DNA from 3 places in the Kosakonia oryzendophytica genome. Region 1 is predicted to be linked to each of the others. Evidence: riboswitches for the same ligand, from Rfam matches in the RefSeq annotation. Region 1 holds a riboswitch; each other region holds the start of a gene.

Region 1 (3,278 bases):
CAGGGTGGCCTTTTGCCAGGTCAGCAGCATGGGCGGCGATCTTGTAGGTGATCAACCCCTGTTTAACATCCTCTTTGTTTGGCAGGCCCAGGTGTTCTTTGGGTGTGACATAACAGAGCATGGCACAGCCAAACCAGCCAATCATTGCCGCGCCAATACCGGAGGTGAAGTGGTCATAACCTGGCGCGATATCGGTGGTCAGTGGTCCGAGCGTGTAGAATGGCGCTTCGTGACAATGCTCCAGTTCTTCGGTCATATTGCGGCGGATCATCTGCATCGGCACATGCCCCGGACCTTCAATCATGACCTGCACATCATACTCCCAGGCGATTTTGGTCAGTTCACCCAGCGTATGCAGTTCGGCAAACTGCGCTTCGTCGTTGGCATCCTGGATCGAACCCGGACGCAGGCCATCGCCGAGAGACAGCGAAACATCGTATGCGGCGCAGATTTCACAAATTTCCCGGAAGTGAGTGTAAAGGAAGTTTTCTTGATGATGGGAGAGGCACCACTTCGCCATAATCGACCCGCCACGCGAAACAATGCCGGTCAGGCGCTGCGCGGTCATCGGGACGTAACGCAGCAATACGCCTGCGTGGATAGTGAAATAATCCACCCCTTGTTCCGCCTGTTCGAGCAGCGTATCGCGGAATGCCTGCCAGTTTAGATCTTCGGCGATCCCGTTCACCTTCTCCAGCGCCTGGTAGATCGGTACCGTACCGATTGGCACCGGGCTGTTACGCAGGATCCATTCGCGGGTTTCGTGAATATAGCGCCCGGTAGAGAGATCCATCACCGTGTCTGCGCCCCAGCGGGTTGACCACACCAGTTTTTCTACTTCCTCTTCGATGGACGAGGTCACGGCTGAGTTACCGATGTTGGCGTTCACTTTTACCAGAAAGTTACGCCCAATGATCATCGGTTCCGACTCCGGGTGGTTGATGTTGGCTGGAATGATCGCGCGGCCAGCGGCGACTTCATCGCGCACAAACTCTGGCGTGATATTTTTCGGCAGGCGGGCGCCAAAAGCTTCACCCGGATGCTGTCTGCGCAGCACTTCGCTACGAATACGTTCGCGGCCCATATTTTCGCGAATGGCGATAAACTCCATCTCCGGCGTGATGATCCCTTTGCGGGCGTAGTGTAGCTGGGTAACACGTTGACCAGCTTTGGCGCGGCGCGGGGTCAATAGCCCGTTGAAGCGCAGCTCATCAAGGCCTTCGTCCGCCAGACGTGCATTGGTATAAGCTGAACTGCGTTCATCAAGCGTTTCACTGTCATCACGCGCGGCGATCCAGGGGGCGCGTAACTTCGCGAGACCTTGCTGCACATCGATGGCGATTGCCGGATCGCCATACGGGCCGGAGGTGTCGTAAACCGGTACTGCTTCGTTCTCTTCAAACTGAGGGTGCTCTTTTGTACCGCCAGTCAGCGTTGGGCTGAGCTGGATTTCCCGCATTGGGATACGGATATCAGGTCGTGAACCGGTGACGTAAATACGGTGTGAATTGGGGAAAGCGGTGCCTTCCAGCGTGTCGATAAAGTGTTGCGCCTGGGCGCGTTGTTCACGGCGTGTAAGTTTTGCAGACATAGCTCATTCCAGAATTAAAAGGAGATGGCTTGTCAGACGACGGATGGAGTAATGGCAACAAACCGCCCGTAAGGGTGGTTGATGTGAATGGATTACTCTTGTTCCCTTCGCAGGTCTTAACCCGATCAGGTTCCGCGGATCCCGAATTAACGGTCTCAGCCTTTTCCACTTCATCTTTCGCGCCGCTTCGCGGCATTGCGAATTCTGTAGTGGAGAGATAGGCACTCCGACAAGAAAAACCCCCGCCCTCAGACGGGGAACTGCTTTTTAAACTACGCGTTACTTTTTAAGAATTCAAGCAGGGCGCGCCATGCCGGTTTCGTCATTGGCGCTCTCTTTGAGATTGTTATCAAAGGCCAGCACAATCAGTTTGTCTTCCAGTCTGAAGCGGGCCTCCAGCGCTTCGCCGATGTCGGAAAGCGCCTGTTGGAATTCCAGACAGTTATCATCGTCAATGGCGTTTTCCAGGCTGGTATCGTAATAATTCATGATTTCGATGGTGTTGGCTTCCAGCAGTGGATAGAGCTGGTTAGCGATTAAAAGTGGACTGCTCCCTTCCATTTCGCGAATGACGCGTTCATAAATACTGAAGTGACCTGCGGAGAGGTACTCCACCAGGTTGTGACAGAAATCGTCCAGCGCTTTTTCATTAAGCTGCATGAACGATCCTTTGCCAGGCTTAATGCCAACCAGATTGTAGTAAGAAACGAGAAGTTGCTTACGTACTAGCAGCCAATGGTCGACAAGTGTGTTACTTCCTCCAACGCGCTCTGTCAGGCTTTCTAACTGGTTTAGCATAATTGGCTCCGCAATATGTAAGTGAAAAAATGCTCACCCAAATGTAATAATAATGTTAACAAAATGCCAGTGAAGCTAAGGTAGTGCACCAAATGGTACGTATTATTGACGCACGGGATCATGGCTGGTGGATCGTAAGCCATGAACAAAAATTATGGTTGCCCGGTGGAGAATTACCACATGGGCAGGCAGGAAATTTCGATCTTGTGGGGCAGAGCGCGCTTCACATCGGCGAATGGCAGGGCGAACCGGTATGGATGATCCGCCAGAATCGCCGCCAGGAAATGGGATCCGTACGGCAGGTAATTGATCAGGACGTCGGGCTGTTCCAACTGGCCGGGCGCGGTGTGCAACTGGCGGAGTTTTACCGCTCACATCAGTTCTGCGGTTACTGTGGGCACACCATGCATCCGAGCAAAACCGAGTGGGCAATGCTGTGTGATCACTGCCGCGAGCGCTACTATCCGCAAATTGCCCCCTGCATTATCGTCGCCATCCGCCGTGATGACGCTATTCTTCTGGCGCAGCATACGCGTCATCGTAACGGGATTTACACTGTGCTGGCCGGGTTTGTTGAAGTGGGCGAAACCCTGGAGCAGGCAGTGGCCCGCGAAGTGATGGAAGAGAGCGGCATTAAAGTTAAAAATTTGCGTTATGTCACTTCCCAACCATGGCCTTTTCCTCAATCACTGATGACCGCGTTTATGGCGGAATATGACAGCGGTGATATTCATATCGACCCGAAAGAGCTGTTGGATGCGGGCTGGTATCGTTATGACGATTTACCCCTGTTGCCGCCGCCGGGCACCGTTGCGCGCCGTCTGATCGAAGATACGGTGGCGATGTGCCGCGCAGAGTATGAGTAAGGCGTATATACTGGCGACCTGAC
Region 2 (3,278 bases), 2.0 Mb from region 1:
AGCGCTGCAGAGAGCGTACATCCCGTACCGTGGGTATTCTTCGTTGCCACGCGTGGCGTCGTAAAGCGCTGTGCGCCATCGCGGGTGAAGAGCCAGTCCGGGCTTTCGGCATCATCCAGATGCCCGCCTTTCATCAATACCGCTTCGCAGCCTAAGGCCAGCAACGCTTCCCCCTGTGCACGCATCTCTTTTTCTGTCCGGGCATGCGGGGCATCCAGCAGCGCGGCGGCTTCCGGTAAATTGGGTGTAATAAGTGAAACCTGCGGCAGTAAATGCTGACGCAGCGCCGACACCGCCGATGGCGATAACAACGGGTCACCGCTCTTGGCGAGCATAACGGTGTCCAGCACCACATTGCGCACCCGGTAGCGTTGCAGGCGTTCCGCCACCGCTTCAACGATGTCGGTCTCCGCCAGCATGCCGATTTTGGTGGTATCAATGCGAACATCACTCAACACGGAATCGAGCTGCGCGGCGACAAAATCCGGTTCAATGCGATAGACCGACTGAACCCCGCAAGTGTTTTGCGCTACCAGCGCAGTGATCACCGAGCAGCCATAAGCCCCTAACGCGGAAAAAGTCTTCAGGTCAGCCTGGATCCCGGCACCACCGCTGGGGTCGGTACCGGCAATGGTTAAAGCGTTGATCCGTTTCATTGCAGCCCCTCCCCGTTCAGCGCATACAGCGCATCGAGAAATTCAGCCACAAAACTCCCCGGTCCTGTGCTCTTCGTTACCGCCAGACTGCCCGCTCGCGCCATAAAAGCACAAGCTGCCGCCACATTGACCAGCCGATTGCCTTCCAGTGCACAACTGGCGGCCACCACCGCCGACAAGGCACAGCCGGTGCCGACAACGCGCGTCATCAGCGCATCACCGCCGGTGACCATCAGGGTGCGCTCACCGTCCGTGATGTAATCCACCTCCCCGGTCACGGCCACAATCGCACCGGTTTGCCGTGCAAGCATTTGTGCCGCTGGCAGCGCCGTGCTGGCGGTATCGGTCGTGTCCACGCCGCGCCCACCTGCACTCATTCCGGCCAGTGCAAGGATCTCCGAGGCATTACCGCGAATGGCGGCGGGTTGCAAAGTGAGAAGCTGTTGGCAGAACTGCGTGCGGAACGTCAGCGCACCGACAGCAACGGGGTCCAGTGTCCAGGGCGTGCCCGCCGCTCGCGCGCTGTCAATCGCCGCACGCATCGCATCGGCGCGTTCACGGGTTAACGTCCCGACGTTAATCAATAACGCATCGGCAATGGCGCTGAATTGCTGCGCTTCTTCGGGTTCAATCACCATCGCAGGCGACGCGCCCAGCGCTAACAATACGTTGGCAGTGAAGGTTTGCACAACGTCATTGGTCATGCAGTGTACAAGCGGAGAACGGCGGCGGAATTGCTGTAACGCGTGCGCGGTTTGCGCACGATCAAGCAGGTCAGGTTGCATAAATTCGCTCCTGCCCGGCGTGAAGAAGGGATGCCGGGCAGGCATCTGACTTCCCTACGCTGGCATTATCCAGATCAGGTAATACGGGTATTTCTCAGCCTTCACAAAGAAGGGCACCCCGAGTCAAAAGGACAGTGCGTCCCGGTCAGCAGATTAAGGGAATGGACAGGTGAACACAAGCGGGTTAAATAACCTGCCGCGGGTGAAGCGGCAGCGAAGAGGCCCCGCCAGCGACAACGATACGTGCATCGCCCGCGGCAGGTTGCAGCAGAGAAATCAGTGATGTGGGTCAGGCCAGCAGCGCATCTGCCGGTGCCCTATCCTCATTAGCAGATCGAACACGCTAAGACCGACACCCTGATTTTCTCTTTTGCCGTATAAGTGCTGCTCCGTTTTACGGGTTTTTCATCACTAAGGGGTTGTCTACCCTTATTGGTATCAACAGAAACCCTGTGTTAACGGAGTATGTATGAAAGCTATCGCCATTACCCACGCTGCCCGGCACGGCAGCAACCTGGATTTCCTCACCGACATCGACCTGCCACAACCTGAGGCCCACGGCCACGACCTGCTGATTGAAGTCAAGGCCGTGTCTGTTAACCCGGTAGATACCAAAGTTCGCGCCGGTTTCAACGCCGATACGCCACGTGTACTGGGCTGGGACGCCGTGGGCGTCGTGAAAGCGGTGGGCGAAGCCGTGACCCTTTTTCAGCCAGGAGATGAAGTCTGGTACGCCGGGGCGCTAACCCGTCCGGGCAGTAATAGCGAATATCAATTAGTGGATGAACGTATTGCAGCGCTGAAACCGAAAACACTGGATAACGCATCCGCCGCCGCCCTGCCCTTAACGGCCATTACGGCCTGGGAATTGCTGTTCGATCGTCTGGGCGTGCAGGAAAAGGGTAACGAAGGCGACGTGTTGTTGATTGTTGGCGCGGCAGGCGGTGTCGGATCTATCCTCACACAACTGGCACGTAAGCTGACACGTCTGACGGTGATTGGCACCGCGTCGCGACCTGCCAGCCAGCAGTGGGTGAAGGAGCGCGGCGCGCATTATGTGATTGACCATAGCAAGCCACTGACGGAAGAGCTGGCGCGTATTGGCATCAAACAGGTTAGCCATGTCGCCAGCCTGACAAACACCGAGGATCACTACCAGCAATTGATCAATGCGCTACAACCCCAAGGCAAGCTGGCGCTGATTGACGACCCGCAAAGCCTTGACGCGCTGCCGCTGAAAGTTAAAAGCATTTCACTGCACTGGGAGTTTATGTTTACCCGCTCCATGTTCACCACGGCGGACATCATTGCCCAGCATCAGTTGCTAACCCGCGTGGCAACGTTGATTGATGAGGGCGTGTTAAAAACCACCCTTGGCGAACACTTTGGCGCGATTAACGCCGCAAACCTGCGTAAAGCTCATGCGCTGCTCGAAAGCCAGCGCGCGGTGGGTAAAATCGTGCTGGAAGGCTTTGACAACTGATCTCTTGCCAGGATTATTCTCAAACGTTACAAGCGGATAGCCAAAACCGGTGTCCGCTTTTCCTGCTTTCTCCTGGGTTTGCTTACACTTTTTACCAAAGCGTTATTTTTTCGTTGTTGCTCAGCCGTAAGTTAACAGCAATGATGACCTGCGAATTTATGCAACTACGTGAAATGGATAAGAACAACCTGGAGAGAGTATGCGTAAAACAAAAATGATGCTTCTGGGCGCCCTGTTGGCAACCGCCAGTTCCGCGTTTGCCGCACCGCAAACCACCGCTGCTACAGGGCCGCAATCGTACGAGATTAACGAATTCGTCGCTGACTTCACGAAATTCCACATTGGCGATGTGGT
Region 3 (3,278 bases), 520 kb from region 1:
GGCGACCATACACGCTGAGGATACCGAACACGGCGACCAGTACCGGCAGGATCAGCGTCATTGCGCACAGGCGCAGCAGTGCGAGTCGGCCAGGAAAGCGGCGTCGGTAGAGCGCGCGGGCAAGGAAAATCGCCGGGACGACCGAAAACAGGGCGGAGAGAAATGCCTGCCAGAAGGAAAAACGCACCACATGCCACAAGTAGCTGTCCCGCAGGAAAGCGATAAGTTCAGTCGCCGGTGCGTTTTGCCAGAGTGCGAAAAATGCTGCCAGCGCCACCACCACCAGGAGGGTGGCGGCGGTGACACCGGGGAGCAGCCAGCCTGCAATTAGCGGCTGACGGCGCGTTGCCATGTATTAATCCAGCCCGCGCGCTGTGCAGCGACATCCTGCGGGCTATATTCGAGAGAGGTTTGTGGTTTCACCAGCGTTTCAAAACCGGCAGGTAGCGTGACATTGCTCACCGGATACATCCAGTTGCCCGTGGGAATGGTGTTCTGGAAAGAGGGCGAAACCATAAATTTGAGGAACTTCCCGGCCAGTTCAGGCTGTTTGCTGGCGGTGGTGCGTGCGGCAACTTCTACCTGCAAATAGTGACCTTCGCTGAAATTCGCCGCCGCATAGTTATCTTTTTTCTCTTCGATCAGATGGTAAGCCGGCGAGGTGGTGTAGCTCAGCACCAGGTCGCTTTCCCCTTTCAAAAACAGACCGTAGGCTTCGCTCCAGCCTTTGGTGACGGTGACCGTTTTCGCCGCCAGTTTCTGCCAGGCTTCCGGGGCTTTGTCGCCATAGACTTTTTGCATCCACAACAGCAGACCCAGACCAGGCGTACTGGTGCGGGGATCTTCGTAAATCACGCGCCATTTTTGATCGCTTTCGACCAGCTCTTTCAGGCTTTTCGGTGGGTTTTTCAGCTTATTTTTATCGTAAACAAAGGCGAACCAGCCATAGTCAAACGGGACAAATGTTTCGTTCTTCCAGCCGCCAGGGACGCTGATCGCATCAGTGGATACGCCGCTTTTGGCGAACAGGTTTGTCTGCGTTGCGGCTTCCAGCAGGTTATTATCCAGCCCCAGCACCACGTCGGCTTTGCTGTTTTTACCTTCCATGCGCAGGCGGTTAAGCAGCGAAACGCCATCTTCCAGCGTCACGAATTTCAGTTCACAGTTACAGTCGGCTTCAAAGGCTTTTTTGACCGCAGGACCCGGCCCCCACTCGGCAGCGAATGAGTCGTAGGTGTAGACGGTCAGTACAGGTTTGGCAAAAACAGGCGCTGCGATCAGCAGCAGGAATGGCAATGATTTTTTTAACACTTTGCACCTCAAAATAGGTGGCAAAGGATTTTGAGTAATAGCCTCAAATCCCTTCGCCGGCGTTATCCGGATCAGGTTCGACGGGTATTTTCTCAGCACGCGCCTGTGGCGCAGCACCCCGTTGAGAACGCCGCTATTGTAATGATTTGGTAAAAAATGCGAAAGCCTTATGGATCCGGCGGCGCAAACCAGGCGGATTTAAAATCGAACCAGCCTAAGGTGTTCATACGCAGACCGCGCATGGAACGCTGGCCCTGGATCATTAACCAGTGATGAATAAGCGGCACAATGGCTTTGCTGGCCAGCAGTTGCTGCGACCAGACGGCAAGATTCATTTCCCCTTTGCGCCACTGTGCGGCATCCGCCTGCCAGTCACGCTGAATACAGTGTTGTACTAACGGGACCTCATACAGGTTAGCAAACACCGAGAAATCCAGCGGCAAGGTAAAGTTGGCGCTGTTGAGCCAGATATCGCTGTCGGCATCACCGCGGTGCCACTCCTCGTAATCCACTTCCTGAACGATCAGCTTCACACCTTGCTGCGCCAGTAAGGTACTCATGGTGCGGGAGAGGGCTTCGTGTTCATTATGTTCGCGATAAAACGTCAACGTCAGGGTTTCCAGTCCTGCGGGTTTCTCTCCACTGCCGGGGCGCGCATGATGCCAGCGTGGCAGCAGGCCATATGCCGGGAACCAGTAACGTTGGTATTGTTCGTTGGCATGCCACAACAGATTGGTCGGCGAGAGAATCTTGCTGACCCATTCTCTGACTTCAGGGTTGGCGCCACGGCTGGAACGGGCGTCGAACAGCAGATAGTAGCAGCCCTCTTCGAGGCGGCTTTCCACGGCTTTTTCGCCGTCGGTCGGTCCCTCCAGTGTCAGGCCGTTGGTCGGTTCATCGGCCAGGTCCGGTAAAACCCAGACGTTGACCTCATCAATCAGGGCGCGAAAGCCGAAGTAATCGTCAAAAGCATGGATCTTTAACTGATTGCTGGTATTCCGCGTGACGGCGTAAGGACCGGTGCCAATCGGCTGACTGGCAAAATTGCCCAGCGTGTTCCACTCACGCGGCAGGATCATCGACGGGACGTAACCCATTAACCAGGGGAGCCAGTTATCCGGTTGCGTGAGATGAATATCCAGCGTCCACGGCGTGGGTGAGAGCACTTCGCGAATGTGGGAGTAAAGCGGCAGCGCGGTTGCACGCTGGAGCGAGGCAATCACATCGCTCATATCTAATTCACGGCCGTGATGAAAATGGATGCCGGGGCGTAAATAAAAGCGCCAGTGCAGAGGTGATATTAACGTCCAATGGTGGGCAATATCCGCTTCCAGTTCCCCATTTTCCTCATTTATACGCGTCAGTGCACTGAAAATTTGCCGCGCCATGTGGGTTTCAGAACGCCGCAAAGCCGTTCCGGGCAGCAGGTTGCGCAGTGGCCGGTAATAGAGCACGCGCAGGATATGTCGACCGCTACGGAAGCTGCGACCGAGATGAGAGACCAGCATCTGACGAACGGCGGTTTTATCCCCCACCAGTTGCACAAGCTGATCGATACGATCCTGCTCCAGCAGGTCTTCGGCGCGCTGCTGTTGCAGCGCAAGGCCGGTATAGAGGAAAGTCAGGCGCGATCGTTTGCCGCGTCCGGCTTCCGCATCCCACGTTAGCCACCCGCGTTGCTGCATGGTATTCAACAGCGTACGCATGTGTCGCCGCGAGCAACTGAGCAGATCCGCCAGCTCATTGAGCGTTGTTTCCTGGGATTTTCCATCGCAGCATTGCCACAGACGGATGAACTGTTGTTGCAGGCGACCGGACGACATAAAAGGGGAACTCCTGACAGAAACTCAGCAATTTATTAATCCCTATATTAAGCCAATAATTCTCCGTGATGAAAGCGAGGAGGTGATTATGAAAGGATCATCCACACGGCGATTTTATCTGGACTATTTTCTCGCCACGCAGGA

What was found. Region 1 has a riboswitch for thiamine pyrophosphate ahead of thiC (phosphomethylpyrimidine synthase ThiC). Riboswitches for the same ligand answer to the same signal wherever they lie in the genome.
Region 2: another riboswitch for thiamine pyrophosphate. It lies ahead of thiM (hydroxyethylthiazole kinase); the one in region 1 lies ahead of thiC (phosphomethylpyrimidine synthase ThiC).
Region 3: another riboswitch for thiamine pyrophosphate. It lies ahead of thiB (thiamine ABC transporter substrate binding subunit); the one in region 1 lies ahead of thiC (phosphomethylpyrimidine synthase ThiC).

The regions. Positions count from the first base shown of each region.
Region 1 covers NZ_CP115659.1:4,831,408-4,834,685, reverse strand. The annotation lists gene thiC (phosphomethylpyrimidine synthase ThiC) at 1-1,591, opposite strand, end outside; TPP riboswitch at 1,677-1,830, opposite strand; gene O9K67_RS23255 (Rsd/AlgQ family anti-sigma factor) at 1,886-2,389, opposite strand; gene nudC (NAD(+) diphosphatase) at 2,482-3,255, shown strand.
Region 2 covers NZ_CP115659.1:1,738,996-1,742,273, reverse strand. The annotation lists gene thiD (bifunctional hydroxymethylpyrimidine kinase/phosphomethylpyrimidine kinase) at 1-656, opposite strand, end outside; gene thiM (hydroxyethylthiazole kinase) at 653-1,441, opposite strand; TPP riboswitch at 1,476-1,572, opposite strand; gene O9K67_RS08415 (zinc-binding alcohol dehydrogenase family protein) at 1,911-2,924, shown strand; gene O9K67_RS08410 (RcnB family protein) at 3,124-3,278, shown strand, end outside.
Region 3 covers NZ_CP115659.1:4,307,315-4,310,592, reverse strand. The annotation lists gene thiP (thiamine/thiamine pyrophosphate ABC transporter permease ThiP) at 1-352, opposite strand, end outside; gene thiB (thiamine ABC transporter substrate binding subunit) at 328-1,311, opposite strand; TPP riboswitch at 1,342-1,442, opposite strand; gene sgrR (HTH-type transcriptional regulator SgrR) at 1,479-3,134, opposite strand; gene sgrT (glucose uptake inhibitor SgrT) at 3,223-3,278, shown strand, end outside.